3 regions of the Comamonas thiooxydans genome follow, and region 1 is predicted to be linked to each of the others. Evidence: riboswitches for the same ligand, from Rfam matches in the RefSeq annotation. Region 1 holds a riboswitch; each other region holds the start of a gene.

What was found. Region 1 has a riboswitch for glycine ahead of CTR2_RS18535 (trimeric intracellular cation channel family protein). Riboswitches for the same ligand answer to the same signal wherever they lie in the genome.
Region 2: another riboswitch for glycine. It lies ahead of gcvT (glycine cleavage system aminomethyltransferase GcvT); the one in region 1 lies ahead of CTR2_RS18535 (trimeric intracellular cation channel family protein).
Region 3: another riboswitch for glycine. It lies ahead of CTR2_RS04980 (D-amino acid dehydrogenase); the one in region 1 lies ahead of CTR2_RS18535 (trimeric intracellular cation channel family protein).

The regions. Positions count from the first base shown of each region.
Region 1 covers NZ_AP026738.1:3,981,889-3,992,270, forward strand. The annotation lists gene CTR2_RS18490 (LysR family transcriptional regulator) at 1-236, opposite strand, end outside; gene CTR2_RS18495 (SDR family oxidoreductase) at 376-1,149, shown strand; gene CTR2_RS18500 (hypothetical protein) at 1,213-1,476, shown strand; gene CTR2_RS18505 (low temperature requirement protein A) at 1,525-1,662, shown strand; gene CTR2_RS18510 (response regulator transcription factor) at 2,124-2,963, shown strand; gene CTR2_RS18515 (sensor histidine kinase) at 2,960-5,278, shown strand; gene CTR2_RS18520 (GGDEF domain-containing protein) at 5,950-7,011, shown strand; gene CTR2_RS18525 (hypothetical protein) at 7,024-7,164, opposite strand; gene CTR2_RS18530 (hypothetical protein) at 7,189-7,458, opposite strand; glycine riboswitch at 8,375-8,467, shown strand; glycine riboswitch at 8,481-8,600, shown strand; gene CTR2_RS18535 (trimeric intracellular cation channel family protein) at 8,653-9,318, shown strand; gene mnmC (bifunctional tRNA (5-methylaminomethyl-2-thiouridine)(34)-methyltransferase MnmC2/FAD-dependent 5-carboxymethylaminomethyl-2-thiouridine(34) oxidoreductase MnmC1) at 9,461-10,382, shown strand, end outside.
Region 2 covers NZ_AP026738.1:2,517,434-2,527,815, reverse strand. The annotation lists gene CTR2_RS11635 (helix-turn-helix domain-containing protein) at 1-82, shown strand, start outside; gene CTR2_RS11630 (2,3-butanediol dehydrogenase) at 111-1,211, opposite strand; gene CTR2_RS11625 (MFS transporter) at 1,208-2,473, opposite strand; gene CTR2_RS11620 (2,4'-dihydroxyacetophenone dioxygenase family protein) at 2,552-3,085, opposite strand; gene CTR2_RS11615 (energy transducer TonB) at 3,261-3,812, shown strand; glycine riboswitch at 3,901-4,011, shown strand; glycine riboswitch at 4,031-4,156, shown strand; gene gcvT (glycine cleavage system aminomethyltransferase GcvT) at 4,221-5,357, shown strand; gene gcvH (glycine cleavage system protein GcvH) at 5,480-5,854, shown strand; gene CTR2_RS11600 (MolR family transcriptional regulator) at 5,902-6,453, shown strand; gene gcvP (aminomethyl-transferring glycine dehydrogenase) at 6,544-9,447, shown strand; gene CTR2_RS11590 (hypothetical protein) at 9,497-9,703, shown strand; gene CTR2_RS11585 (PAS domain-containing hybrid sensor histidine kinase/response regulator) at 9,690-10,382, shown strand, end outside.
Region 3 covers NZ_AP026738.1:1,095,441-1,105,822, forward strand. The annotation lists gene CTR2_RS04960 (tetratricopeptide repeat protein) at 1-446, opposite strand, end outside; gene nhaA (Na+/H+ antiporter NhaA) at 849-2,237, opposite strand; gene CTR2_RS04970 (DMT family transporter) at 2,576-3,508, shown strand; gene CTR2_RS04975 (amino acid permease) at 3,630-5,060, opposite strand; gene CTR2_RS04980 (D-amino acid dehydrogenase) at 5,161-6,429, opposite strand; glycine riboswitch at 6,601-6,700, opposite strand; gene CTR2_RS04985 (amino acid permease) at 7,244-8,764, shown strand; gene dinB (DNA polymerase IV) at 8,961-10,178, shown strand; gene CTR2_RS04995 (methyl-accepting chemotaxis protein) at 10,316-10,382, shown strand, end outside.

The sequences.
Region 1 (10,382 bases):
GCCTCCTCGACATCGGAGATGAGGCGTTGGCACCGTTCGTAGAAGGCTTCGCCGTCTTGGGTAGGCGAGACTTTGCGCGTGGTCCGATGCAATAGGCGGGCGCCGACGCGCTCCTCCAGTTCCCGAACGGCTGCGGAAACAGAAGAACGTGGGACGCCCAGTGTGTCGGCGGCACGGGTGAAATTCGCACACTCGACGACGCGGGCGAAGATGCGAAACAGGTCAATGCGATCCAAAACGGTGGCTGCTTCAATTAGATTGAATTTCTGACAAGTGATGTCAGAATGATAGTCTTTATCTTGAAATACTAGACGATATCCTTGCCTATCGAAGTAGCCATCGGCGTGGCTGCAAGTTGACAAAGGAGATCGTTATATGGCCGACCACAGCATCAAAGGCAAAGTTGTCATTATCGCCGGCGGGGCGAAAAACCTCGGTGGGCTGGTCGCTCGCGATCTCGCCGCGCAGGGTGCAAAGGCGATAGCCATCCACTACAACAGCCCCGCTACCAAAGCCGAAGCAGAAGCGACTGTCGCCGCCGTGCAGGCCGCCGGCGCACAGGCTGTCGCCTTCCAGGCCGACCTGACCTCGGCGAGCGCGATGGAAAAGCTGTTCACTGATATGGTCGCGGTGATCGGGCGGCCGGATATCGCCATCAACACCGTCGGCAAGGTGCTGAAGAAGCCGATGACCGAGACCAGCGAGGAGGAATATGACGAGATGGCTGCTGTAAACGCCAAGACCGCCTTCTTCTTCCTCAAGGAAGCTGGCCGTCACGTCAACGACAACGGCAAGGTGCTGACGCTCGTCACCTCGTTGCTCGGCGCCTATACGCCCTTCTATGCGAGCTACGAGGGCATGAAGGCGCCGGTCGAGCACTTCACCCGTGCAGCCTCCAAGGAATTCGGCGAGCGCGGCATCTCAGTCAATGCCATCGGCCCCGGCCCAATGGACACACCATTCTTCTACCCAGCCGAGGGGGCGGATGCGGTCGCTCATCACAAGAGCGCGGCGGCGCTGTCCAATTTCTCGAAGACGGGCCTCACCGATATCGAGGACATCGTGCCATGGGTGCGACTGCTGGTTTCGGATGGCTGGTGGATGACCGGCCAGACCATTCTGGTGAACGGCGGCTATACCACGAAATGAAGGTGAAGTCGGCCAACCTTTCGAGGCTGGCTGTCATTCGGGTATCCGCATAAGGGAGTTCACATGCACATGCTGCTGACTATCGTAGGGGGCGTTGTCCTGTTTGGCAGTTTCGCCTTGTTCGGCAAGCTCTGGGGCGGTGATGTCGCCGGCATCGTCTTGGGGGTGAAGTGGTTCATTCCCGTCTGGCTCGTCATCTCGCTTGTCAACATGTGGGTAGGCGTGACCCATGCCGGCTATTCGGTGCAGGACGAATTGCCGATCCTGCTCGTCGTCTTTGCGGTTCCGGCAGCGCTTGCCGTTGTCGCGATCTGGCGGATGTATTGACGGGAGCAACGGCAGACAACGGCGATCATCATTCACTCCTGCGGCCGCGTGACGGCGCGCCATGCGCACGTCACCCATGAGGAATTGTTCTTTGATCTCGCCCATGTCTTCGCGGTGACGCAGCTCAGCCATGGGCCGTTGGACGATCTGACGCCAACAGGCGTGATCCAGACGCTGATTCTTTGATTCGTCGTCCAACTCGGCTGGCAATACACCTGCTGGGTCATGAACTGGTTCTATCCCGAGATGCCACGCATCAAAACTTCGTGGTAGCACGAAGCCCAGTTGATTACTGCAGAGCCTTCGGTATTACTACATAGCCCGCCCAAGATTTACACCACACCCCTTTCCAACTCAAGTCTCTTCAAGACTTCAAACGTTCGCCAGAATTATTTAGTATTTATTTTTTCTTCTAAAAGATAAATACCACCTCTCAATATAATAAAACTTTAAATACACAGCACATCCAGAAAAAATCGAATTCTTTTTAAAAACAGGATAATTAATTTAAAAATATGCAAAATTGTAAAGCATTGTCAAAAATACGTCTTCTACGCTATAAAACGGAGAAAAATGAAGCACCCTGCTAAGCTAAAATTTCTGTTTCAGAAGATTCCCATATCAATTTCAGCTTGTGAATTCCAATTGTGTCTTACTGGTTACGCTCTGGCATTTCGAATGCAAAAATTCTGGTCATCGATGACAACGTGACTGAACTGAAGATGTTGCTGGAACTACTCAGGATCAATAGTTATCATCTATCCGTCGCAATGGATGCAATGCAAGGCTACCGTCGAGCCACAGCTCAACAATATGACTTAATCCTATTAGATGTGAATATGGGGCATGTAGATGGATTCTCCATATGCAGGCTATTGAAGGCAGACTCATCCACCAAAGACATTCCCGTGATCTTTGTGACATCTAGTATTTTACCTCACGAGCGTATCAGGGGATTGCAGTTGGGAGCTGTGGACTATATCTCAAAGCCTTTCGATATTAATGAAGTTTTAGCGCGTATTGAAATCCATCTTGCTTTAGCGAAATCCCGCAGAGAAGCATTTGAATATTCCATAGCGTTATCAGAATCATCTGATCCATTATCATCGATCGATGCATCAGAGAATAAATTAAAAGTAAAAAATATTGATCACAATTTAACGTTACTGCGGGCCGCCCAGCAACTGATTCTTTCTGACTTGTCAAAGGTTCCCATTCTTACAGAGTTGGCGGCTCAGCTAGGAACACATGAAAAGCGCTTGGCACAGGTATTCAAACAGCACACGGGAAAAACGATTTACAAATTCATCCGAGAGGCCCGGCTTCATGAGGCCAAACGCATGCTTTCCAGCTCTATCATGCACATCGAAGAAGTGGCTGCAACCATAGGATTCTCCAGCTCAGCTAATTTCTCATCCGCCTTTCACTCCTACTTTAGCTGCACTCCATCGAATTTTCGACGCTCCTGCCTGAGTCAAAAATCATGAGGCAACGTATACCTGGCAGCATCCAGCTAATCTGCAGCATACTGCTATGGTGGTCGATCAATGCTAACGCAATTGAAAGTTCTCTTCCTTCGCCAATTAAAATTAGCGATGTAACTTTTGGAAATAAAGTCCAAAACAACACTGTCGAGATTCTAGAAGAATGGCTCGGATCCGATAATCCACTACAGATAGCAGCCCTTCCAAGTGGTCAGAGTGATGGATTTAAAATCGCTAATTCCAGCGTTTTGAATGGACGATTCAATACAAAAAACCTGTGGCTAAGGTTTACATTGCATAACGATTTATCAACCCCTCAGGCGATGCAATTAGCATTGAGGGCAAGTTGGTTGCAACGTGTAAATTTCTATCTACTACGCATGCAAGATGGTCAATTTCGGGTAAGTCGATCCCTGGATGGAATCAGCGTAGGTTCAAAGTCGCCAAATCGAGTCCCTCAGATTACTCTTAATATATCACCAAGAGAGACTGTTAGCGTACTCATTCATATAAATAGTAACACCCCCAGCAAGCTTGGATTTACACTACAAACAGTAGATCAATGGCATGCGTTAGAGCGAAATTATGCTTTATTTAGTGGAATATTGATTGGCAGTATCATTTTTTTTGCAATTTATTCTGCAGTTCTTTGGAGAACATTACGAGTTCCTCTAATGGCGTGGCAAACACTGGCTCTTTTACTGATAGCGCTATATGAAGCGACCTACCGAGGTTATGCTCGAATAATACTATGGCCCAGTAGCACAGAGTGGAGCCACAAATCCCATCATGTTTTGGTAGCAGGGATAGTTTTATGTACCACGCTGTATTTTAGAGCCAGGCTAAAAATCACCCCCAACATTTTACCTGCAGCGGGAGAATTTCTACTTAAGACTGTAGCCCTCATAGAAATCATTGCTCTTTTAGGAGTTCTAATTGGCCCTTATGAATGGTTCGCAACTGCGGGAATTATTGTTGCGCCAATAAGCTTATTTATAATTCTAGGTTGCACATACGTATACCATCGCAGTGGAGGGCCAGGGGGGCGGAGTACTTTATCACTAATATTCATCTTGGCATTCTTGGCATTGCTACGAGCTTCAGTTTTATTACTCCCAAATATTGCTTTGATAAATAATTTTCAGCAATATATTTTTTCCCTACCCGCCCTAATAGTAGGAATTTTCTACATAATCATTTGGATTCACAATACTTCTCTACAACGTCAGCAAGCAGAGAGTGAGCTTCTTCAATGGCAAAGCCAGCAGAAAGCACGCCTTGAGCACGAAGTCGAGTACAAAAGTCGCACTCTAAAAGAAGCTTTAGAAAAAGCAGCGCAACATTCGCAGGAGCAAAAGCAACTACTAGCCTATGTTAGCCATGATTTGCGAGCGCCTGTCTCTGTGATTATCACATATTTGCGACAGATAATAAAATCTTCTAACAAAATTGAAACAGAGAAATTATCCGTAATTGAAAGAAGTGCAACCTACCAATTGGAATTAATTGATGACTTGGTAGAATATGCCAAAGATGATTTACAGCCGCATTTAACGTTGAATGAGAGTTTCGAAGATCTGCGTTCTGTACTGAGTGATTTAGAGAGGCACGCGCATATCCTAGCCTCCAGCAAGCGAAATATTTTCTCGCTAAAAATACAAAGCGAATTGCCCACCCATATTTATTTAGACCGAAAACGCCTAAAGCAAGTTGTTCTCAACCTCCTATCCAATGCCGCAAAATTTACTTCTCACGGAAGCATTGATTTGAGACTTGGAGGGAAATATCTTGGACAAGATAAGTGGAATTTTCGCTTTGAAGTTAGCGATAGCGGATCTGGTATAGATCCTGAAATTCTCGCCACAATCCAGAAATTTCTAACAGAGCAAGGTACTTATGAAAATCGCGGCCTGGGGCTAGTTATCGCACACCGAATCATTGAAAAAATGTCCGGTCATCTGATTTTTGAAAGTCAACCAGGGAGAGGTACTAACGCGATATTTTTTCTAATGATCACACAGGTACCTGAGAGTTCTCAATTTCGAGAAATAGTACCTCTCCCCAAAAATATTATCTCTCATCTTAATAAAAATGAGGAGAGATATTCCCTCAAAAACCTGGAGCCTCTTACAGAGAATCAGAAACTCGAACTAGAGAAACTGGCGATCCAAGGCAGGTGGAGCGATTTACATGTCTGGATTGACTCAATAGACAATGGCCTAGACTATAGAACGTTAGTTTATTTAGTCAAAAAATCATTAGATGATCTAGATTTCAGAAAAATTATCGATATTGCTCGATCTGCGCCACTGAAGTGAGCAACCAGTGATTTCCAGCGGGAACTCCAATACTTCCATCAAGACGAAAGATAATTATCAATGCATGAAAAAGATATATTTTTATAGAAATAACTCATGCACCGCATCACCATATTTAAACCATGATTTCACCCAAGATGCACGAGAATGGCTGTTTCAGAAGCACTGATAACTATTCCTGACTTTTCACTGCAGGCGTATTTGTTAGTATTAGCTCAAGACTGCTAGAAGGTGGCACGTGCTCCAGGCTTTACCGCACCAAACTGGAGTCAATAAGACCCTTGGTGTGTCTGGTTACACAGGCAGTTGTTGCCTGGCCGGCCTTGGTTTCGACTGCTGCCAGTCCGGCGATCATTGCTGTCACGCCTCGCTGCGCCCTCGAAGTTGTGCGACGTTCTTCAGCTAACATTTTCTGTCACCTGGGTCTAGGCCAGACTCCATACAAAGCAGCGCAGCTTTGCAAGCTTCTTTGAAGCGGCAATTGTCTCTGCTCCACCTCCACCCGCCCTCTTCTATGTTCGCGCTCGTTTATGCCTGCAACTCTACTTGAATGGTCTGTGCCTGCAGCGATCCTCTTGTGCGCAGGCGGACTCAGCGCCTTACGCTTCGTTGGCTTCAATACGCTCCAGTGGGGTAGTGCCCTTGCCTGCTTGGGCACTGGCTACGCCATCATGCTCGTTCAGGCCAGCGAACTTTCCCCTTATAAACAAGCCGTCGAGGATGCTTTCATTCTGTGCGGCGTTATTTTGGCATGCCGTGCACTGCAAAGCCGTTGCGGCAGGCACAGCTCTCCCTACATTGATATTGCGGTCCTGCTCGCTTCAACCGCAATGGTAATCGTCTCGGTTGTTCTGTTTTCCAGCGCAAAACTGGAGACATTCTTCGTCCAGGCCTCTTGTGCACTGGTGATTTGGCGAGCCACACTCTCTTCTGCAAGACAAGCCACAACCAAGTCTGACAAGGTGCTCGCCGCCGCATTCCTCTTCATCGCGCTAGTATTGACGGGACAGTGCATCTTATATATTGCAGCCCCCACACCTTCTCTTGCGCTGGGAGAATGGAGAGTCTCCGTCTGGGGGACTTTGATCCAATACACAGGACTACTCGGGAGCATCGTTCTGACCTTCGCGGTCATCATCGCGACGAACTACGACGCCATGGCGGAATTCCGTCACCAGGCCCATACCGACGCATTGACCGGCCTGCTGAATCGACAAGGTCTCGATAGTCATCTTGCCACCCTTTCCAAGCGCTCTTTTCCGCATGCGGCGAGGCCGCTCGGGGTGATCATGGCCGATATCGACAATTTCAAACGCATTAACGATGTCTTCGGCCATGCGTTTGGCGACATAGTGCTCGCTCGATTTGGAGGCCTTTTGCGGCCGGAAGCTGGAGCGCAGATTTGCGCCGCACGGATGGGCGGGGAGGAATTTCTGCTGCTGCTGCCCGGAGCAAATCTAGAAAGTGCCGTCGCAATTGCAGATGAAATCCGCGCGAATTTCGTGGCGCAGCGTTGGTCCCCGCATGCTCCCAATTCGCGTTTCACAGCCAGCATGGGCGTGACTCTGGTTCAACCGGGCGAATCCATAGCCAGCGCTGTCAAGCGCGCAGACGACTTTCTCTACGCAGCGAAGCGACGTGGACGTAACTGCACGGTTTCGAGTGAAGCGGCAGGAGAAACCGCTCATGGCCTATTCACGTGCGGCGACAATGTGGACGCAGAGACAAACTGAAAGCCCGCGACGTCACTTATAGCGCTTCTTCAGCAAGAGCATCAATGCAGGAGTAATTGCTTGCGCCTGCGCCGAGGTCAGCGGGTCGTACGAGACAACAATATAGGCGCCCTCCTCCAGTACATTCGCACGGGCGACGTGGTCGCTGAGCATGCCGACCACCTGCTCTGGCGTAAGTCAGAAGTAGTTGTTGCACTGTTCTCTGGCCCAGTAGTTCAGTTGCCTGATGTGAAAGCACTCTTGTCTACGTGGACCGGATCGAGCCCGGACCTGCATACGCTCTTCATCACTTGATTTCCAGAGTTCATCTTCCTCTTCAGCCAGCACATCCATATACTCCACCGCAGCGAAGAATGCACCAAAGCTACGTATGTAGAGGGGGATCACCTGATCGAAAACATACTTCAGGTCGGCTCCATTTTTCGCAGAATTGAATTCGACAGTCATGTAGTCTTCAAGGCATGGAAGCGCCTCTGAACTTCGCCGGCACCCCGGCTTAAAAGTCCAATTTCAAGGCGCCTGACCTCCTCGTGAAGTCGATAGCTCACTTCATGGATAGGCCAATCAGGCCGATCTTCAAATGTGATGACATCCACATTGGCCAGCCCCCAAGGCGCAGGAAGCAAAGACAAACTCTGGCATAGCTTTGCGTAGATTTCAGAAGGACTTTCGTCGAAGTCGAATACTCTGCAAACTCTGACAACATTGGACGTATTTTTTATTTTCTTCGCTGCCGGACATTCATTCCGCTCGGACAGGCCGAGTGGATTCCGAAATTCAATCTACGCTTTTCTGCCGCGCTTTTTGCTCTGGCATCTGTAGGCAAGTACCGCTCGACATACATACCATTTGGGTGCAGCACAGTCGCGGAACGATTCATGCAATGCCTTCTCCGAATTCAGATCGCCGAAAAAGGCGGCCGGAACGAAAAACCTGCGCTCTCAAGCCACCTCGAATGAGCCAATACACGCTCCCGCCCAAATTACCGCTGGGGGCGCTGTTGCACAAATTGCCGGCTAAGGTGAGATCCTGCGGCGAGGATGTTTGATCTGGAATGAGCAAGGATAGGAGCGGACTCGAGCGAGCAGGATAGGAAGATTCTTAAAAATGGCCGTGAGGGTGCGCCGGCGCAGCGCTGGCCAAACGAAGCGCAATGGCTTTCGTTCCGGCGAGCTTTGCGCTTTTTAGCCTTCGATGTCGTGCGTATGAGTTTTTATGGCGGACTGTTTCACAGACGAGGATGCGGGATTGCGCGAGTCATGGCGGGCTCAGACCGGCCTTCCGCCCCCCAGGCCGGCAGCCGCAGAACCACACCAATACAGGTATTAACCCGAATAAAGTCGCTGAAACTGGCTAGAATCGCGCCCATCCCGCGGGAGAGCGGAGCCTTTCGAGGGTTCCCGCCGAAGGCGCAAACTCCCATAATCGCTCAGGCAATAAGTACCGCAGGTGGGTCTGACAGGACCCGGATATCGCCAACTGGAGAGCAGCCCGCAACCACAAGTCTGCAGGGCTCACCGAAGGGGCAAGCATGTCCACCGCGAAGGTGCTCATGCGCAACTCTCAGGTAAAAGGACAGCGGGAGAGGCAAGCCGGACACTCCCGCCGATGTGAGTGGCTGGTCTATTTTCAAGTGCCTTCATGCTTCCTTCCGTCTCTTTGCTGGACTCGTTCCAGGCCTCCAACTTCACCGTCATGCTGGTCATCTATCTGGTGGCCATTACCGCCGAAGCCATGTCCGGCGCACTCGCCGCAGGCCGGCGCAATATGGATATCTTCGGTGTCGTCGTCATCGCCTTTGTCACAGCCCTGGGCGGCGGCACCATCCGCGACATGGTGCTGGGCCACTACCCCATCGGCTGGACCCAGCACCCTGAATATGTGTATCTGGTCATCAGCTTCGGTCTGCTGACCACCGTGATTGCACGCCATATGCACAGGCTCAAGCAGGTGTTTCTGCTGCTGGACGCCATGGGCCTGATCGCCTTTTCGCTGATCGGCTGCAATACCGCGCTGGAGCTGGGCTACCCCACCATCGTCATCATCATGGCCGGCATGATTACCGGCATCAGCGGCGGCATCTTGCGCGATGTGCTCTGCAATCAGGTCCCCGTGGTGTTCCGCCGCGAGCTGTATGCCAGCGTGTCGCTGTCCGTATGCCTGATGTTCCTGGGCCTGCGCTACCTGGATGTCAGCCCCAATATCAGCACCATCGTATGTTTTGCCGGCGGTCTGGCCTTCCGTCTGGCCGCCATTCGTTTCAAATGGCGCCTGCCGGTTTTTTCGTACCAGCAGCGCTGGGAGTGATCGAGACTCCCCCTGTGGCGCTGCGCGCCTTCCCCCTCTCTTGCTACGCAGGAGGGGGACGCAGCCATCACTGCGGGGCGGCCCTTGCTTGGCTGCTCTGACCTAGACTGCGCCATGCATTACCTATGTAGTTTCACTTTCCATGTCTGAACCGATCACATGGATGCCGGATGGCACCCCCTATAGCACCAGATTCGGCGATCGCTATCACAGCGAGTTCGGCGGCCTCGACCAGGCACGCCAGGTTTTTCTCGGTGGCTGCGATCTGCCGGTGGCCTGGGCTGATGCTGCGCAGTGGCGCATTCTGGAAACCGGCTTTGGCTTCGGCCTGAATTTCCTGGTCACCTGGGCGGCATGGAAAGCTGACCCCAGGCGCCCGCGCATTCTGCATTTTGTCTCGGTGGAGGCCTACCCTGTCTCGCGCGAGGATCTGCTCGCGTTTTTGCCTGGCGATGAGGAACTGCGCCCGCTTGGCGAACAACTGGCCGAGCAATGGTGGGGACTGCTGCCCGGTGTGCATCGCCTCTCATTTGACAACGGCCAGGTGCTGCTGACGCTTTATATCGGCGATGCCAGGACCATGCTGCGCAAGCAGCAGATGACGGCGGACAGCGTATATCTGGATGGTTTCTCTCCTCAGCTCAACCCCGAGATGTGGGATGAAGATGCCATGAAGAACATCGCCCGCCATTGCCGCCGGGGCACGCAGCTTGCCACCTGGTGCGTGGCCGGCGATGTGCGCCAGGCGCTCAAGGCTCAGGGCTTTGAAGTAAAGAAGCGCGCTGGCGTGCCGCCCAAGCGCCATAACCTGCATGCAACCTACAACCCGGCCTGGGAGCCGCGCCATCGCCCTGACGGCCTGCCTGCGCCGGTGAGCCAGGCCGGCCGCTGCCTGGTGCTGGGTGCAGGCCTGGCTGGTGCCGCCGCTGCCGCCAGTCTGGCCAGACGCGGCTGGGAAGTGACGGTGCTGGATGCGGCAGCCGAGCCTGCGGCAGGAGCATCAGGCCTGCCAGCCGGCTTGTTTTGCCCGCATATTTCGCCCGATGACAGTGTTCTGTCGCGCT
Region 2 (10,382 bases), 1.5 Mb from region 1:
TGCACGCAGGTTCCGCTCACACCATGGCATGACGCCCACACAGATGCGTGCGCAGCACGGTCAGCTACGTGCCATGACTTAGCGGCAGAAGCGGCAGGCGCCAGCAAGGCTCAGGAGCTGTGGGAAAAAGCGTGGGGACGGGCGCACCGGACAATGGCATCCGGCTGCGGCTGAACCAGCACCTTGATAGCATCCCCGGCAGATGCCAGTCGCTCGAAACCGTCCTGTATGGCGGCATCCAGACTAACGGTATGGGTCACGATACGCCCGGCATCCACAACCCCGGAAGCCATCAGCGCCAGCAGCTCCGGATACAGGCCCCGATAGCCCACGCTGGAGGTAATGCGCAGCTCGCGGTTGACCAGATCGAAGGTATCGATGCTCGCCTCGGGCATGAGCCCCAGCAGCACGGCTTCGCCGCCCTTGCTCAGTACGCCAAGCGCCCCTCTCAAGGTTTCCGGGCGACCCACGGCTTCGAACGATACCGGCACGCCCTGCCCGCCTGTGAGTTCACGCACTTGCTGCACGACATCGCCCTGTCTGGCATCGAGCGTGTCGCAGGCACCGAGCTCGCGCGCCAGGCGCAGGCGCCGGGCATCGACGTCGACGGCAATAACGCGGCCCGCTTCATGGTGCTTGGCCATCATCACCAGCAGCAGACCAATGGCCCCCATGCCGAAGATGACGCAGGCGTCGCCAGGGCGCAGTGCACTTTGGCGCACAGCATGCAATGCCACTGCTGCGGGCTCGGCCACCGCCGCTTGCCTGAAGCTCAAGGACGGGGGAAGCACATGTGCCATATAAGCGGGAATCACAGCTTCCTCTGCCATTCCGCCGTCTCCCATGAGCCCCACAAAGCCCATGGATTCGCACAGGTTGTATCGCCCTGCGCAGCAATAGCTGCACTGGCCGCAGCGGTACTCCGGCTCCACGGCGACTCTGTCTCCGATATGCAGCCCTGTGACATCCGCAGCCACCTCCACCACCGTGCCACAGAACTCGTGGCCGATGACTATGGGTGCGACACTGTGGGACAAGGGATGCGGGACCTCGACCGGTATAGAGTCAGGTCCATGCAGATACTCGTGCATATCGCTGCCGCAGATCCCGCAGTACGCGACCTCGATACGGATTTCTGCGGCCTTCAAGGGCCGGCGTTCGATGATTTCCAGGCGCAGATCGCGGGCGCCATACCATTTCAGAGCCTTCATGCCTGCGACTCCTTCAATGCTGCAGCCGGCCGCCTGTCGTCAACGCGCCTGGGCGCTGTCTCAATCAGTCCCAGGGAAAGCAAACCGGCAAGCAAGGCTCCTGCAGCTGCCACCCACATCACCACATCAAGTCCCCACCGGTCGGCTGCTACCCCGGCCAGGGTCGGAGCGATGAAACCGCCGATCAACTCGCCAAAACCCATGATCATCCCCAATGCAGTGGCCATGGCCGCTCGCGGAACGGTCTCGGCCGGAATCGTGGCCATGAAGAGCGTGAAGCAGCCCAGGCCGGTATAGGTCAGCAGCAGCAAGCCGCCCATCACCACCGGCGATTGCGCATACAGAAAGGCCAGAGGACAGCAAGCCGCCACAAAGGAGAAAAAGATCAGTGCCGGACGGCGACCGATATGGTCCGAAATGGCGGGCACGGCAAAGCCCCAGATGACCCAGGCCACACCCATGCAACTCATGACAGCACTCATCGTGCCCGGCCCGAAGCCCTTGGCATTGACCAGATAGGTCGGCGCAAAGGAGATGATGATCACAAACCAGGCCATGAAAACACAGCTGATCAGCACGCTCAACCAGATATTGCGTTCACGCAGCAGAGCCCAGCGCGAGCCTGTCTGCAGGGCTCCAGCGAGCTCATCCGCACGCCTGCCATCCGTGTTTTTCACATGAAGCCAGATGAGCCCGGCGGCAATCAGCCCGGGAACACAGGTCAGGTAGAACGCCGTGCGCCAGCCATAGGCCACGGCCAACGCAACAATCACCGGCGGTGCGATCACGGCGCCCAGCAAGCCCGCAGACGAGCCCTGCAGCAAGCCCATGTTGAGGCCGCGACGACTCGGCGTGGAGGCTTCGACCATCAGTGTCTGCGACAGCGGCAGCACCGGCCCTTCGGCAAGGCCCATCAGCGCTCGCAACAACAGCAGGCCGACAAAACCGCCCACCAGACCCGACAAGGCCGAGCACAGAGAGAACATCAGCACCGAAAGAATCAGCACCGTTTTGCGTCCGCCCTTGCGGTCTGTATAGGCCCCGAAGAATGCACCAGAAGCCGCCCATGCCAATGCCAGAATGGACGACAGCATGCCCAGCTGGGCATTGTTCAGATCCAGTTCCTTGGAGACAAAGGGAAATAAGAACGACAATGCCAGCCGGTCAAAAAAAACAATCCCGAAAGTAAAAAACAGAATGAGCAGCAGCTTGTTCTCATAGCTCATCCACCCGCTCCTGAGGGTTTCATCTTGATTTTTCATGTCTCTCTCCATTCCGTCTTTGGCGGGCTATTTCATTCTTCAGGAAGTCCCGCCTTTCATTGATGGCTTTTCAAATGACTATCGAAACAGCGTGTCCACATAATCTGCACCTATGCCGACTTTTTCATAATGCTTTCGGCATAGTTCTATGTAGCTGTGAACATCGAAATATCCGTCTGGCTTTCCGTCATCATCGAGCCAGATCAGCGGTCCCTTGACGATGAAGAACGCACGCATGGGTTGCTCATGTTCATAGGCCACCAGGGTATGGCCTTCTCCGGGAGTCTCGTAGACAAAATCACCGGCACGGGCTGTCCAGTCATGTTCCAGATAGCCCCACTTCCCCGAAATCGTGTAGGCAAACACTTCGTGCGGATGGTAATGACGGTTCACCAGACCGGCCTCCTTCGCCATCAGAATATCGCACCATTTGTTTTGTGATGGAGAAATCCAGAGGGGACGGGAGGAAACGGTTTCAGAGAATGGGACATAATAACGCTCATCCTCCGTGGGAGCGTTCTGAATATAAACCTCCGGCTGCGCATCAGGCTGAAAACATTCAGAGATCGGCTTCAGATATTTCCAGAATTCATTCGTGGCTTTTTCGGGCATTTGTCTCTCCTTGAATAAACAGTTCTTGACGAACGTCATAATCCTATCCATGGGAAAAATTCTGTTTAGCCCCAGCCGGACATGATGTTTGACCCTGCAGGACAAGCTCTGGAGCAAGGCAGCCCGGCCCTGGCTGAACGACCGACTCCACCAGGTCTGCCGAAATCGACTGGGGATGGCCGAGAATGCCGCCATGGATATTTCACGCCACTCACGCTGTCTTGCTGCATACGCGGCCGTCTTGGGAGCACTGCTGCTCAGTGCCTGCGCCGGCAACCCTGCCATGGCGCCTAAGGCGGCCGACATCACTCCCCAGCCCCAGGCTGACTCCGCCTCGGCTTCCAGCGGCCAAACCGGAAATTGGCCGGCCTGGATCAATGCAGATTGCACACCTCCCGCCCAGCTCGATCAGCAACCCCGACCACGCCGCCACACCACGCCTTTCATCAGCGCCCACTGGTTTCCAAACGGGCTGGAGACCACGGTGGTCTTCCGTCTGGAAGTCACGGCTCAGGGTCAGCTCGGCCGTGTGGCCTATCAGCCCGCCGATACCGATCCCCGCATCGTGAAGTCCATCATGCGCTCGCTCGAACGCTGGAAGTTCAAGCCCGGCATGCGCCAGGGCCAGGCCGTGACGGCCTGCTTCGAGCAGCCCTACCAACTGGTGTTTCCGCGCCAGGAGATCGATGTTCCTCGAACGCCCGCCATGAACACAGAACCGCAGTGAGGCCGCAAGCTCAATTCCAACGATCTGTGCTCGAAAACCCCAAAATCCATTAATTGCGGTGGTGCAAGCCCCTTGCCCACCGCTAGAATCGCCATCGTCAGGAGAGAGTGCCTGCAGCTTGAAGCTGCCTTGCACCGCCGAAGGCGCAGACCCCCAACCCGGTGTCAAAACGCTCAGGCAAAAGGACTGACAAGCGCTGCAAGGTGTGCAAACCTGCAGCGTCCCTTGCTGGAGAGAGATGCAGGCTGTCATTTCGTATGTGCACCGGCATCCACCGAAGGAGCAAGCTGCCCTATGCAATGCGGGCAGTGAATCTCTCAGGTAAAGCGGACAGCAGGGCAAGCCCGCCACGCATGGCCCAGCCATGCATGGCCACTCATTTTGGTTTGACCACCGGAGCGCTTGCCTGTGACTGCTGCTGACACCTCTTCCGATCTGCGTTCCACACCGCTGTTTGCCCTGCACCAGAAACTGGGTGCCCGCATGGTGCCGTTTGCCGGCTACTCCATGCCCGTGCAATACCCTCAAGGCCTGATGGCCGAGCATCTGCACACGCGCAAGGCCGCCGGCCTGTTCGATGTCTCGCACATGGGCCAGTTGCTGTTGCGCGGCCCCGATGCCGCCGCCGCGCTCGAATCGCTGATGCCCGTCGATGTCATGGACTTGGGCCTGCACAAACAGCGTTACGGCCTGCTGCTCGATGAGCAAGGCGGCATTCTGGACGACCTGATGTTCGTCAACCGCGGCGAAGATCTGTTCCTCATCGTCAATGGCGCCTGCAAAGAGGCCGATATCGCCCATATCCAGAGCCGCATCGGTAGCCGCTGCGAGGTCATTCCTCTGCCCGAGCGCGCCCTGCTGGCCCTGCAAGGCCCGCAAGCCGCTGCGGCACTCTCACGCCTGATTCCTGCCGTGACGCAACTGGTCTTCATGACCGGCAACCACTTCGACTGGCAAGGCCATGCGCTCTACATCACGCGCAGCGGCTATACGGGCGAGGACGGTTTTGAAATCTCCCTGCCCGGCGACGCTGCCGAAGCCTTTGCCGAAGTTCTGCTGGCCCAGCCCGAGGTGGCGCCCATCGGTCTGGGCGCGCGCAACTCGCTGCGCCTTGAAGCCGGACTTTGCCTGTACGGCAACGACATCGACACCAGCACCACCCCGGTGGAAGCCGCGCTGAACTGGGCCATGCAGAAGGTGCGCCGCACCGGCGGCGAGCGCGAGGGCGGTTTCCCTGGTGCGGCCATCGTTCTGGAGCAATTGCAGAACCCGCAGTCGCTGCGCCGCAAGCGCGTGGGCCTGATCGCGCTGGAGCGCATTCCCGTGCGCGAGCCCGCCGTGCTGGAAAACATGGACGGACAGCATATCGGCCACATCACCAGCGGCCTGCTCAGCCCCACGCTCAACCAGCCTGTGGCACTGGCCTATGTCGAGCCCGACTACGCAGCCATCAATACGGAAATCTTCGCCATGGTGCGCGGCAAGCCCGTGCCCATGAAGGTAGTCGCCACGCCCTTCGTTCCCACCCGCTACTACCGCGGCTAGGTCTGCCGCCGCGCATGAGACGGGCCAGTTTGCCAAACAGCGGCCAGAACACCGCTAAAGTGCGAGCTGGACCTTTCTCAAACAACACCCGATTCCCCTGAATCCCCCATCTGGAGCTTTTCATGAGCATCAAGTATTCCAAAGAACACGAGTGGATCAACGCCGCTGACACCAATGCCGCCATCGTCGGCATCACCGTACACGCACAGGATGCGCTGGGCGATGTGGTGTTTGTGGACCTGCCTGCCGTGGGCTCCACCTTCAAGGCCGGCGATGTCGCGGGCGTGGTCGAGTCCGTCAAGGCCGCCGCCGATGTCTACATGCCCGTGACCGGCGAGATCGTCGAAGTCAACGAAGCCCTGCGCGATGACCCGTCGCTCGCCAACAGCGACCCGCTGGCCGCTGGCTGGTTCTTCAAGGTCAAGATGAGCAATGTGGGCGAGCTCGAAGGTCTGATGGAAGAGACCGCCTACAACGACTTCGCCAAGGACAACTAAGCGTATCAACGGCCATCGCATTGCGAAGGCCGTTTTTGCATGCAGCCATGAGCACCATCCAGTATTTCGACGATCCGGAAGTCGGTCTCGCCCGCGAGACCAGCCACCCGGCCTTTGTGCGCGTCGCAACCCAGGACTTCTATTACGACTGCGGTGACGACTTCAGCCCCTTCGGCAACGATGACGGCAGCGACACACTGGCCGCACTTGAAGAGTGGTACCAGGAGCAGGCAGGCGGCAAGCCCGCCAAGACCCTGCGCTTCCTGCGCCAGCAACTGAGCGACTGGGATCTGCCCGTGCCCGAGGACATGCTCACTCATGACGATGCGGCCAAGGCCCAATGGCTGACCAGCGACGACATGAACCAGAGCTATCTGCGCTCGGTCTGCCGCGCCCACGTGGCCACCGCCTTTGGTCAGCTCAAGATCACGGGCAGCATCGATGCCGATCTGCACAAGCAGGCCCTGCTTGCCCTGGCCTGCCAGCAGTGGCTGAACACCGTGGCACGCAGCAAATATCCCGATTGGGAATATGCCGACCAGGAAAGCGAACGCCTGGCCCTGATGAACACCGCGCTGGAACAGGCCAGCGCTGCTTGAAGCACCGGCTGTATGCCTGCAGGCATACAGCATTCACGCATGCCTGGCATGCAAACCGTCAGTCACAGTATTTGAGAATAGGTCCCTCCCATGCTGATGTCGCCTCCCGCCCCCGTTGCTTCCCTGGAAGCGCTGGAAAACAGCCACGAATTCATCCCCCGTCATATAGGCCCGGACGCCGATGAGCAGCAAAAAATGCTGGCCGCCATCGGCAAGCCCTCGCTGGAAGCCTTGATTCGCGATGTGATGCCCGACTCCATCGCTCGCGCCAGGCCCATGGATCTTCCAGCGCCAATTACCGAAGCTGCGGCGCTAGCCGAACTCAAGGCCATCGCCAGCAAGAACCAAGTTCTCAAGAGCTTTATCGGCCAGGGCTACTACGGCACGCACACGCCGGGCGTCATCCTGCGCAACATCCTCGAGAATCCCGCCTGGTACACGGCCTACACCCCCTATCAGGCAGAGATTTCGCAAGGCCGCATGGAGGCACTGGTCAACTTCCAGACCATGGTGACCGACCTGACCGGAATGCCTATCGCCAATGCCTCGATGCTGGACGAGGCCACGGCTGCCGCCGAGGCCATGACGCTGGCCAGGCGCTCAGTCAAATCCAGAAGCCATCGCATCGTGCTGGCCGGCGATCTGCACCCGCAGACGATTGAAGTCATCCAGACCCGCGCCCGGCCGATCGGCATCGAAGTGGTGATCGCCAACAGCCAGCAGGAATGGGAAGCTGCCCTGGCAGGCGATCTGTTTGCCGCCGTCATCCAGTACCCTGCATCCAGCGGCTGGATTGTGGACTGGAAGGCCGATGTGCAAGCCATTCATGCCAAGCAGGCCGCCGCCATCGTGGCGACCGACCTCCTGGCCCTGACCCTGCTGACACCGCCCGGCGAATGGGATGCCGATATTGTCGTGGGCAACAGCCAGCGCTTCGGCATGCCCATGGGCGCAGGCGGCCCGCACGCGGCCTTTATGGCCTGCCGCGACGAATACAAGCGCAGCCTTCCCGGCCGTCTGGTGGGTGTCAGCGTCGATGCGCATGGCAAGCCCGCCTACCGCCTCGCTCTGCAGACACGCGAGCAGCATATCCGTCGCGAGAAAGCGACATCCAATATCTGTACGGCCCAGGTCCTGCCGGCCGTGATTGCCAGCATGTATGCCGTCTACCACGGCCCCCAGGGGCTGAGGCGCATTGCCCAGCGTGTGGCACGCTTCACCGCGATCCTGAGCCGGGGCCTGGCCCAGCTGGGCTTCAGCGCCCATCACCATGACACGGCCTTCGACACGCTGAGCCTGCATACCCGGGAGGCGACCGATGCCCTGGCGGCTCGCGCCGTGTCCCGAGGCGTCAATCTGCGCAAGGCCTGGGATGAATATCTCTGCATCAGCCTGGACGAAACCACGACCCGGGCCGATGTCGAGCTGCTCTGGAGCATCTTTGCCCAGGAGGGGCAGGCTCTGCCCTCCATCGAAGCCATGGACGAAGGCCCGACCTCGCTGATCCCCGAATCCCTGCAGCGCAGCACGGCCTATCTGACCCACCCGGTCTTCAACACCCACCACTCCGAAACCGCGATGCTGCGCTATATCCGCAGCCTCAGCGACAAGGACCTGGCCCTGGACCGCAGCATGATCCCGCTGGGCAGTTGCACCATGAAGCTCAATGCCACCAGCGAGATGATTCCCATCACCTGGCCAGCGTTCGCCGACATCCACCCGTTTGCGCCCGCCAACCAGCTGCAAGGCTATGCCGAGCTGGACCAGCAACTGCGCGACTGGCTGTGCCAGGCCACGGGCTACGCGGGCATCAGCCTGCAGCCCAATGCAGGCAGCCAGGGCGAATATGCAGGTCTGCTGGCCATCAAGGCCTTCCATGAATCACGCGGCGAGGCGCACCGCAATATCTGCCTGATTCCCAGTAGCGCCCACGGCACCAACCCAGCCAGCGCGCAAATGGTGGGCCTTCAGGTCGTGGTCACCAAGTGCGATGACAACGGCAACGTGGACATGGGGGATCTGAAGCTGGCCTGCGAGAAGCACAGCGCCAATCTGGCCTGCATCATGATCACCTACCCCAGCACGCACGGCGTGTTCGAGACCCAGGTCAAGGAGCTGTGCGAGCTGGTGCACAGCCATGGCGGCCGCGTCTATGTGGACGGTGCCAATATGAACGCCCTGGTAGGTCTTGCCGCGCCCGGCGAATTCGGCGGCGATGTCAGTCATCTGAACCTGCACAAGACCTTCTGCATTCCTCATGGCGGCGGCGGCCCCGGCGTCGGCCCCGTGTGCGTGGTCGAGGATCTGGTGCCCTTTCTGCCAGGGCATGCCACGGCAGGCGATGTCCGTCAGGTGGGGGCCGTGAGTGCAGCGCCTTTGGGCAATGCTGCCGTGCTGCCTATCAGCTGGATGTATATCCGCATGATGGGCGAGCCGGGCCTGAAACTGGCGACCGAGACCGCCATCCTCAACGCCAACTACATCAGCGCACGCCTCAAGGACCACTTCCCCACTCTCTATGCGGGCGAGTATGGTCACGTGGCCCATGAGTGCATTGTGGATCTGCGCCACTTCAAGGACAGCTGCGGCGTGATGGCCGAGGATGTGGCCAAGCGCCTGATCGACTACGGCTTCCACGCACCGACGCTGTCCTTTCCCGTGCCCAACACGCTGATGGTGGAGCCGACCGAGAGTGAAAGCCTGTCTGAGCTGAACCGCTTCATCGAAGCCATGATCGCCATCCGCGCCGAGATTGCCGAAGTGGAGGCCGGCAGACTGCCCAGGGATGACAACCCGCTCAAGAACGCCCCCCATACGGCAGAGGCCTTGCTGGCCGCAGACTGGCAGCATGGCTACAGCCGCGAAACCGCCGCCTATCCCGTGCCTGCCCTGCGCCGCGCCAAATACTGGAGCCCCGTGGGCCGCGTGGACAACGTCTATGGTGACCGCAATCTGTTTTGCAGCTGCGTGCCCATGGACGCTTACGAAGACTGATCGCCAGGGTCTCCCCCATGCCAGTGCGCTCTGCCGCACTGGCTTTTTTATGCTCAATCAATGTCGAACACCAGCCAGCCCGTTGCTGTTCGCCGGCAGTGAATGCATTCACGACTTCAATGCAACCGGCATTGCTGCTGCCAAACCGAGCATCGAGTTGCCTGAATACCGGTTGCCTGCCCGCCTTTTTCAAGGGCAGATGCAGGGACCGGCTTACACTGCCGAGGTCTTCTGCCTGTCTCATGAGCTCCTCTGAACCCACTCCTCCTCCCTTGCTGCCAGTCATTGATGGCGGCCTGCCTCTGCATGCCCTGCTGGCCCCCGGTGCTGCGCCGCTAGGCCTGAGCGCCAACACCCAGCCATTGGTACCGGAAGATGAAGACCCGCTGCAGGCCCTGGTGGCGGAGTTGCGCAACTACCAGCACGAGCTGGAGCTGCAAAACGAGGTGCTCAATTACAGCCAGGCCGTGGCCGAGAGCGCATCGGAGCGGTTTGAAACGCTGTTTGCAAGCATTCCGCTGCCGCTGCTGGTGGTTGATGAATACGATATGGTGGTCCAGGCCAATGCCATGGCTCACCGCGCATTTCAGCCCACCGAAAAAGACCGGCTGCTGATCAACTTCAAGCCCTTTGTGCATGTCAACGACGCAGAGCGCGTGACTACGGCCTTCGAGCAGGCCAAGGCGATGGGACGCGCCGAGGTGCACGAGGTTCTGTTCCAGATCACCGAAGAATTCGAGCTCTGCGGCGACCTGCATGTGGCCGGCGTGGTCGTGCCCCAGCAAAACGGCCCGGCCACCTGGCAGTATTTGTGTGCCGTTGTCAACCAGGGCCCGCTGCTTGCCGAGCGCAAGGCGCTGCAAGAGCGCAACCAGCAGCTCTATGCCAGCGAGAGACGGCTGGAGTCGGTCATCAACTCCGCGCTGGACGCCATC
Region 3 (10,382 bases), 2.9 Mb from region 1:
AGTCCCAGGTTGTACTGGGCATCGAGAAGGTTTTGCGCTGCAGCGAGCCGATACCACTTGACGGCCTCCTCATCGCTTTGCTCGACGCCACGTCCATCTTCATACATCACGCCCAGGTTGAACTGGCCGTTGGCCTCTCCCTGCGCTGCCGAAAGGCGGTACCACTTGACGGCCTCCTGGTCGCTTTGCTTCACGCCACGGCCCCGGTCATACATCAAGCCGAGATTGCTCTGGCTCAATGCATTGCCTTGTGCTGCCGCAAGACCAAACCAATGAGCGGCTCTCTCGTCGCTTTTTGCCACGCCACGACCTTCCACGTATATCTGGCCGAGATCCAGCTGTGCCTGGGCATCCCCCGCTTGCGCTTTGTGCAGCAGGTCCGCGGGTTGGGCCATGGCCAAGGTGCTGGCCAGCAGCAGTGCGGCAGCGGAGTAAAGGTGAGCCATGTTTTTCTGCATTTTTTCCTGATGTTCTTGAGATAGAGGCGCTGTGTTCGGTTGGCAGCTGCAAAGCTCGCCATCACTTCAGGCTGCCCTGAGGTCTGCCGGTGCAGGGGCGCAGTGAAGCGGTTCGCTGTGCGTGAACGTGCAGGGAGGCCGCACGGCGAAACCACCAATCATCGGGTCCCGGCTGATTCACGCCGGGCCATGGATCGGGAGCCTCTGGAGCACTGGTCATTGCCGTCAATGGAGCAGGCCGATGTGCTGATTGCGGGGCAGAGCGAGGAGCATTCTAGTCATCTAAAAAGCTGCAGCCGCCAGTCGCTCATCGCGCCTGGCGGCTGCAGTTCGTTGATCAGGGACGCTTGTTAGCCCCGAGCCCGACCGGGCATCGTGATCGAGAAGTGCTTATTCGTGCTGCAGGCGCTTGCGCATGGCAAAGCCATAGCCCAGTCCCAGCAAGGCTGCCATGGCCGAGCCGGCCAGAATGCCCAGCTTGGCCGCCCCCAGCAATGAGGCATCCGCGAAGGCCAGGCCGCCGACAAAGATGGACATCGTAAAGCCGATGCCGGCCAGCAGGCCCACCAGCAGCACGCCGCGCCAGTTCAGGCCCTCGGGCAGGCTGCACAGCCCGCTCTTGACGGCCAGCCAGGTGCAGATGAAGACCCCCAGGGGCTTGCCCAGCACCAGGGCCACCAGCACGGCCATGGCCGTGGTCTGCGGTGCGGCAGCGCTCAGGTCGATGCCCGAAAACTGCACGCCGGCATTGGCCAGCGCAAAGATGGGCATGATGCAGAAAGCCACCCATGGATGAAGAATCATGGGCAGGCGCAGAGCGGGCGGCAGCAGGTCGCGCTGTGCGAACTGGGCAGTACGCAACTCCTGCATCAGGTGCTGTGGATCGGGCCGGCCGCTCAGCATCTGCTCGCCGGCCTTGCGCATGGCCGTCTGTGCCGTGATCAGCGGCGGCATGGGGGCGGGGCGGGCAAACACGGGCGTCATCAGACCCAGCACCACGCCTGCCAGCGTGGGGTGAGCGCCGGTCTTGAGCAGGCCGAACCAGAGAATGGCTCCGGGCAGCACATACAGGGGCGCGGCGGCAATGCCCATGCGGTTGAACAGCAGCACCAGCAGCACGCCGGCTGCGGCCACCACAAAGCCCATGGCCTGCAGACCGCCCGAGTAGAAGAAGGCAATGATGAGCACGGCCACGATGTCGTCGATGATGGCCAGGGCCAACAGGAAGATACGCAGTGCACCCGGGATATTGCGGCCCAGCAAGGCCAGCACGCCCACGGCAAACGCGATGTCGGTCGCCGTCGGAATTGCCCAACCGTTGAGCAGCGTCCTGTCGTTGCCCGCCAGGGCCACGTAGATGAGTGCGGGTACGGCCACGCCGCCGATGGCGGCGATCAGCGGCAGACTGGCCTGGCGCAGGCTGGCCAGCGCGCCGTTGTGCAGCTCGCGCCGGATCTCCATGCCCACGACCAGAAAGAACACCGTCATCAGCACATCGTTGACGATGAAATGCAGATCGGTGCTGAAGCTCCATGGGCCAAGCGTCAGCGCGACGGGGGCATGCCACAGTGCAAAGTAGCTTGGCGCCGCAGCGGAGTTGGCCCAGATCAGGGCGGCGGCAGCGGCCAGCATGAGCACCATGCCGGCAAAGGATTCGATATGCAGCAGGTGCGAGATCTGTGCCTGCACGCGCTCGGTGGCAGTTTGCAGCGCGGGGATGCGGGAGGATTTTTGAGATGCAGAGGGCGCAGGGGCCTGCACAAGTGTTTGTGGGTCCATGTAGTGGTGGTGTCTGAGGCCGCCCGCTGACAGATGCACCATGCCTGATGGTGCCGTCTGCATTGCAAGACGACGGTGCGCTGGCGGCCCGACCTGCGCATGAACATTCACCTGCCATCGCCACCTTGTGTGACGGGCACCCGGCTGAAATTGTAGCTAAAGACGCAGCAATGGTCTGGATATGGGGTTTATTTGCGCGGAAAGAGACCTCGCCATCAGGACGGTTGCCTCTCGCGCTTAGCGTCACCTTGCCTCAAGCGGGTGGGCTGCACGAATCGCGTCAGCGCCGTCCGGCAGCCGGCGCTATGCTGGCGCGCTAACGAAAGAGAAAGCGTGTCATGTCGGGCATAGGAATGGAATATTTGTGGGTGGGCGTGGTGCTGTTTGCGGCGGCGGCGCAGACGGTGCGCAACACGGCCCAGCGCTCGCTGACGGCGCAGGTCGGCACGCTGCCGGCCACGCTGGTGCGCTTTCTCTACGGCCTGCCGTTTGCCGCCATCTATCTGCTGGCGCTGTATGCGCTGGGCGATCCGTCCCTGGTGCTGCCGAAGTTCAGCGCCGCCTATCTGGGCTGGATTGCGCTTGGTGCCTTCTTTCAGGTCGCGGCCACGGCTGCCTTGCTGGTGGCCATGAAGGAACGTAACTTTGCCGTGGCGGTCACGTTGTCCAAGACCGAGGTGCTGCAGGTGGCCTTGTTTGCCGCCATGTTTCTGCACGAGCTGCCGACCCGCCTGGCGCTGCTGGCCATGGTGCTTGCCACCGTGGGCGTGCTGATGCTGTCGCTGCCGCCGCGCGGGCAACTGTTCACGTTCTCGGCCTGGACCAGCAAATCCTCGGTCTACGGCCTGATCTGCGGCGCCTGTTTTGCGCTGGCCACGGTGGGCTTTCGCGGCGGTGCGGTCGAGATCGCAACATTGGGCGTGAGCTCGCCCTGGCTGTCCGGGGCCTGGGGCGTGCTGATCGCGCAGACCATGCAGTCCGTCGTCATGAGCGCCTGGATTGCCAGAACCCATGAGCAGGGCCTGCGCCCCATCTTCAAGGCCTGGCGCATCTCGCTGCTGGCCGGCAGCATGGGCGCTGCGGCCTCGCTGGCCTGGTTCACCGCCTATGCCATGCAGGGGGCGGCCGCCGTGCGCACCCTGGGCATGGTGGAGGTGGTGTTCAGCTATATCGTCTCGCGCAAGGTGTTCAGCGAGAAGCTCTCATTGACGGAAAAGCTGGGCATGGCGCTGATGATGCTGGGCCTGGTGCTGATCTGTCTGCAGCTCTGATTTCAAGAGCTTCCCGCGCTTTCCTGTGCTCGTTTTCAAAGCTAAAAGTCCTTGAAATGAACTATGAGAAGGCGCAAGAAGCTTCTGAATCAATAGCGTGCCACCGCGGCTGTGCTGCGCCTCAGGCGGCTTGCTGTTGCGCTTGCGCCAGGCGTTGGCGTTGCTCGGGCTTGACCGCGTAGAGCCGGTAGCCGATCGTCAGCAGCGCAAACCACAGGGGCGCGATATATAGCGCCACGCGGGTGCTGGCATCCAGCGACAGGCAGACCAGCACCACGGCCAGAAAGGCCAGCACAAACCAGTTGGTGAACGGCGCGCCGGGCATGCGGTAGGCCACGGCTGCGGCATGACCCAGCCTGACGGCGCGGCGATAGCGCAGATGGGAAAAGACGATGATGCCCCAGGTCCAGACGGCACCGATGGTGGCAATGCTGGTCACGTAGATGAAGGCCTCCTCGGGCACCAGATAGTTCAGCACCACGCCAAGCAGCATGAATGCCGCAGACATCACAATGCCGGCCGCAGGCACATGGCGCGCATTGACACGGCCCAGCCTGGCGGGCGCCTGTTTGAATTGCGCCAGCGTATAGAGCATGCGGCCCGTGCTGAAGATGCCGCTGTTGCACGAAGAGGCTGCGGCGGTGATGACCACGAAGTTGATGATGCCGGCAGCGGCGGGAATGCCCAGCTTGTCGAAGACATGGACGAAGGGGCTCATGTCGGGGCTGAGCTCGTTCCAGGGCACCAGCGACATGATGACGACCAGGGCGCCGATATAGAAGATCAGAATGCGGTAGACGATGCTGTTGGTGGCTTTGGGCAGAACTTTTTCGGGCGACTCGGCCTCGCCGGCCGTCACGCCTATCAATTCCACGCCGGTATAGGCGAAGCAGGCTATCTGCAAGGTGAAGACCACGCCCACCATGCCCACGGGTGCAAAGCCTCCATGTGACCATAGGTTGGTGAAGCTTGCCGTCTGGCCCAGCGGTCCCCAGCCCGTGGTGATGATGGCCACTCCCAACACCAGCGTGGCAACAATGGTCACGACCTTGATCAGCGCGAACCAGAATTCCAGCTCGCCGAAAACCTTGACCGCAATCAGATTCACGCCCAGCAGCACGGCCAGGGTGGCGAGCGCCGGAACCCATTGCGGAATGGCCGGAAACCAGTAATGGGTGTAGATGCCTATGGCGGTGAGCTCCGCCATGCCCGTCACCACCCAGGTGAACCAGTAGGTCCAGCCGGTGACGAATCCGGCCCAGGGGCTGACATAGGTTTCGGCATAGGTGGCAAAAGAGCCGGCCACCGGGCGGTGCACCAGCAACTCGCCCAGTGCCCGCATGATGAAGAAGATGGCCAGCCCCGCGATGGCGTAGCTGACCAGCAGCAGCGGCCCGGCCTTGTGGATCGCCTTGGCCGAGCCCAGGAACAGGCCCACGCCGATGGCGCCACCCAGGGCGATCAGCTGGATATGCCGGTCCTTGAGGCCGCGCTCCAGCTCCCCTGTCTGCTGCAGCGACTCCCTGGCTGCGCTTGGATGATTTCGACTCATGTTGTATGTCTCCGTTTTGCCATTCACACGGCAACAGCTGTCCCTCACGGGGCGCTGCGGCTGCCGTGTCTGGCTTGTTGATGAGGTTTTCAGGTGGTGGTCAGGCGCTGGCGGTGGTCAGCGTGGCCGGTCGGGGCTGCCTGCTGGCGCTGCCCATGGAATGCAGCACGAGGTCGCCGACCATGTCGGCGGTGACCGCCGACAAGGTCCAGCCCAGATGGCCGTGGCCGGTGTTGTAGAACACGCAGGGCTTGTTGCCAGGGCCCACGCGCGGGAGCATGTCCGGCATCATGGGGCGCAGGCCCGCCCAGGGCACGACGCTGCGCGTGCTGACGCCCGGGAAGCACTGCTGAACCCATTCGATGAGCGGGCGGATGCGGTCGGCACGGATGTCCTTGTTGTAGCCGTTGAACTCCGCCGTACCGGCAACTCGGAAGCGATCATCACCCAGGCGGCTGGTGACCAGCTTGGTCTCGTCGTCCAGCAGGCTCACCACGGGGGCTGCGGCGCGGCTGGCTTCGTCCGGCAGATTGACCGTGATGGAATAGCCCTTGACCGGATAGATGTTGACGCTGTCGCCGAGCTGGGCAGCCAGGGCGCGGCTGGCCGTGCCTGCGCAGACCACCATGGCGTCGAAAGTCGAGGTCTCGGTTTCCAGACCCTGGCGCACGGTCACGCTGGCCTGTTTGCCATTGCTGTTCACCGACACGATTTCCTGGCCGTAGCGGCATTGCACGCCCAGTCGCTCGCAGGCGGTAGCTAGGCCGCTGGTGAACTTGTGGATGTCGCCGGTGGAGTCGCTCTCGGTGAAGTAGCCGCCATAGAAGGTTCCGGACAGGGTCGGCTCTATGGACCGCATTTCCTGCGGTGTCACGGCGCGGCGCTCCAGACCGCCCTTGGCCAGCAACTGGGAAACCTTGCCCGCATGTTCAAAGCCTGCTCGGTCGCGGTAGATATGCAAGATGCCTTTTTGCTTCAGATCGAAGTCAATGCCTTCGCTGGCCGCCCAGTCAAACAGGTGCTCGCGTGCCGCAATCGCCAGCCTGGCGGTCTCCACGGTGTTTTTCTCGTAATGGGGGATGGCAGAGAGAAACTGGCAGAACCAGGAAATCTTGTGCCAGCTGGGCCTGGGGTTGAGCAGCAGCGGAGCATCGCTCTTGAGCATCCACTTGAGGCCCTTGACGATGGTGGACCAATGGGTCCAGACCTCGGCGTTCGAGGCCGAGAGCTGGCCGCCATTGGCGAACGAGGTCTCCATGGCGGCATAGCGCTGCTTCTCGAACAGGGTGACGGAAAATCCGCGGCGTGCGAGGGCGTAGGCGGTGGTCACGCCCGTGATGCCACCGCCGATGACGGCGATTGTCTTCATGATTCAGATTCCAGAAACGTCAAGGGTGGAGCCCGTGCGCAACATGCGCAGCGGACGCCCCCTCTGTTCTGGACCTGAGAGATTCACGAGGCAGCACCATGGGGCGCTGCTCGCTTGCTCCTTCGGTATGCCCGGCGGACGATGACGTCCAGACATTCTTCAGAGTGTGTGAAAGCGATGCCGATCCTTTGGCCTGAGAGTTTCCGGGGCGGTTGCTCCTTCGGCGCTGCATGCGCCAAGTTTGCGCTGCAGTCTCTCTCGGCATCACTAGGCTGAGAGCCTGTGGGCAAATGTAGGAAGAACGGCGGCGCCTGGATATACGGGTTTTCTAGACTTCTACACCAGGGCCCAGCCATGGCTGCTCATGTCGGGTTCATGCTATTTGATAGCGCTTTACGCCTATCTTTCAAGGAAATATTGATTATTTGTCTATGAAAATGAATCTATTAAAGCGCGGCTTGCTTCTAAATTCATAGCGATAGACGCTGTCAAGTGCCGCCGAGCAGCCCCAGAGTCAGCCCCTGCATTGGCATGGCGGGCTATGGTCGGCGGTGGATTTGGGCAAAATATCGTCTTTGCCTGTCAATGGGCCCGGCGATATCACCGCTTTGCCATTGAAGCGCCCGACTGGGGTGGCTGCCGATTCAGGATGCAACTGGCCTATCCGCCATGGCGTTCTGCTGTCATGGCTTCGTTCCTTTGTCCTTGTTGCCCGCGACCGTCATGGTCGCCTTTTTGCGTTGCCTGTCGCAGCGCCTGCGGGATGGTTGGGTGTTTTGTCCGGATGGGCGCAAACCATTACAACAAGACATTTATGTCCCAACCCAACTCAAGCCAGCAGCTCGCGCCGACTGGCGATGGTGACGATAACCAGCCCCGCTTGCACCGGGTGCTCAAGCAGCGCCACCTGAGCATGATCGCCATTGGCGGCGCCATCGGAACGGGCCTGTTTGTGGCCTCCGGCTCGGCCATCGCCCAGATCGGCCCCGGCGGTGCCGTGCTCACCTATCTGCTCATCGGCATCATGGTCTACTACATCATGACCAGCCTGGGCGAGCTGGCCGCCTTCATGCCTGTGGCCGGCTCTTTCTCCACCTATGCCTCGCGCTATGTGGATCGCGGCTTCGGCTTTGCGCTGGGCTGGAATTTCTGGTTCAGCTGGGCCGTGGTGGTGGCGGTGGATCTGGTGGCCTCGCAGCTGGTCATGGCCTACTGGTTTCCCGATGTGCCGGGCATCCTCTGGAGCGGTCTGTTCCTGCTGCTGATGGTAGGGCTGAACGCGTTTTCCGCGCGCGGCTTTGCCGAGGCCGAGTACTGGTTCGCGCTGATCAAGGTGCTGGCCGTGGTGGCCTTTCTGATCACCGGCGTGCTGATTCTGTTCGGCATCATCAGCAACGGCCATGTACCCGGCTTCGAGAACTGGACCACGGGCGATGCGCCATTCGTTGGCAATTTCGCGACCTTTGTGGGCGTGGCCATGATCGTGGCCTATTCCTTCCAGGGCACGGAGCTGGTGGGCGTGGCGGCGGGCGAATCCGAGAATCCGCGCGAGAACGTGCCGCGCGCGATCCGCCAGGTGTTCTGGCGCATCCTGCTGTTCTATGTGCTGGCCATTGTCGTCATCGGCTTTCTGATTCCCTATACCGATCCGCAGTTGCTGCGCACCGATGTGGCCGATATCGCCGTGAGCCCGTTCACGCTGGTGTTCCAGCACGCAGGCCTGCTGTCGGCGGCCACGGTGATGAATGCGGTGATCCTGACCTCGGTGCTGTCGGCTGGTAACTCCGGCATGTATGCGGCCACGCGCATGCTCTACAACATGGCGACCGAGGGCAATGCGCCGCGCATCTTCTCCCGGCTGACCCAGAACGGCGTGCCGCTGGTGGCCTTGATCGGCAGCACGCTGGTCGCCAGCCTGTGCCTGTTCTCCTCGCTCTACAGCCCGCAGGCCGTCTATATCTGGCTGCTGAATCTGGCCGGCATGACGGAGTTCATCGTCTGGCTGGGCATTGCCGTCAGCCACTACCGCTTCCGTCGCGGCTATGTCATGCATGGTCACGATGTGGGCCTTCTGCCCTACAAGGCCGGCGCCTTCCCCTTCGGTCCCATCTTTGCCTTTGTACTGTGTCTGGTGGTGACGCTGGGCCAGAACTATCAGGCCTTCCTGGAAGATCGCATCGATTGGGGTGGCGTGGTGTCGACCTATCTGGGTATTCCGCTGTTCCTGCTGTTCTGGCTGGGTTACTGGCTGGTCAAGCGCAAGACCTGGGTCAGCTATGCAGATATGCGCTTTGACGAGCTCGAAGACATCAAGCAGGGCAAAGTTTCGTCCTGAGGCGGCTTGAGCCTTCCCTTCTCTGTTCGGGAGGGGATGGCAGCAGGGCCGGGGGTGCGCTGCTTGCCGTTTCCCGGTGCCTGTGTGTTTGTTTGGCGCATGGCTGCCGGTTCCTGCCGGCGCAGGCAAAATCGGCACTGTGAGCGATCTTCCCACCAGCCCCGATTCCAGGCCCAGGCGCATCGCGCATCTGGACATGGATGCGTTCTACGCCTCCGTGGAACTGCTGCGCTACCCGCAACTCAAGGGGCTGCCGGTGGTGATCGGCGGCGGGAGGCGCAGCTTTGACGAAGAGCTGCTGGCGCGGCATGCGGGGCGGCCGCTGTCCGAGATCCCGGTGGCGGACTTTCCGCTGCTGCGCGATTACACGGGGCGCGGCGTGATCACCACGGCCACCTATCCGGCACGGCAGTTCGGTGTGGGCTCGGCCATGGGCATGATGAAGGCCGCCAGGCTGTGCCCGCAGGCGATTCTTTTGCCCGTGGACTTTGGCGAGTACAGGCGCTTTTCGCGGGCCTTCAAAGAGATCATCGTGTCGATTGCTCCGCTGATGGAGAACCGCGGCGTGGACGAGGTCTACATCGACTTCACCGACGTGCCCGGTGGCCAGCGCGAAGGCGGACGCGTGCTGGCCCGGCTGATCCAGAAAGCCATTTTCGATGCCACGGGCCTGACCTGCTCGGTCGGTGTGGCTCCCAACAAGCTGCTGGCCAAGATGGCCAGCGAATTCAACAAGCCCAACGGCATCTCCATCGTCCAGCCCGAAGATCTGCAAAGCCAGATCTGGCCGCTGGCCTGCCGCAAGGTCAACGGCATAGGGCCCAAGGCCGATGCCAAGCTCAAGAGCCTGGGCATAGAAACCATTGGCCACCTAGCCGCGCAAAGCCTGCCGCAGCTGCTGCACTGGTTTGGCAAAAGCTATGGCCACTGGCTGCACGAGTCGGCCTGGGGGCGGGACGAGCGTGCCGTGGTGACCGAGAGCGAGCCGGTTTCCATGAGTCGGGAAACCACATTCGAGCGCGATCTGCATGCCGTACGCGACAAGGCCGAACTGGGCGCGATCTTCACGGACCTGTGCGAGCGTCTGGCAGAGGATCTGCAGCGCAAGGGCTATGTGGGGCGCACCGTGGGCATCAAGCTGCGCTATGACGATTTCAGGATCGCCACGCGGGACCAGACCCTGAACCTGCCTATACAGGATGCGGCAGCCATCCGCCTGGCCGCGGGCCAATGCCTCAAGCGCGTGCCGCTTGGCAAGCGCATCAGGCTTCTGGGCGTCAAGGTCTCGGGCCTGATTGCCGAGCAGCTCTGGCAGGCAAGTGCCGGCGATCCTGCGGCTCGCGAACTGCTGCTCAGACCTCATGGTTTGACCTCGGTCAAGCATTCGGATCCCTATACCGCATCTCTGTTCTGAGCCTGGGGGCTCGGGAATCATCACTGTGCGATGATCCAAGTGTGAATTTGTGTATCTGGTTAACCAGCTGTCGACGGGATGCCTGATCGCTCACTCTCGAACAAAAACTAAACAGGCTTATTGGAGGAGTGCAAAGCATGCGCCTGAACCTGCCGGTATCTCAACAAAACTACGACTTTCCAGGTGATGAGTTGCTGGTCTCCA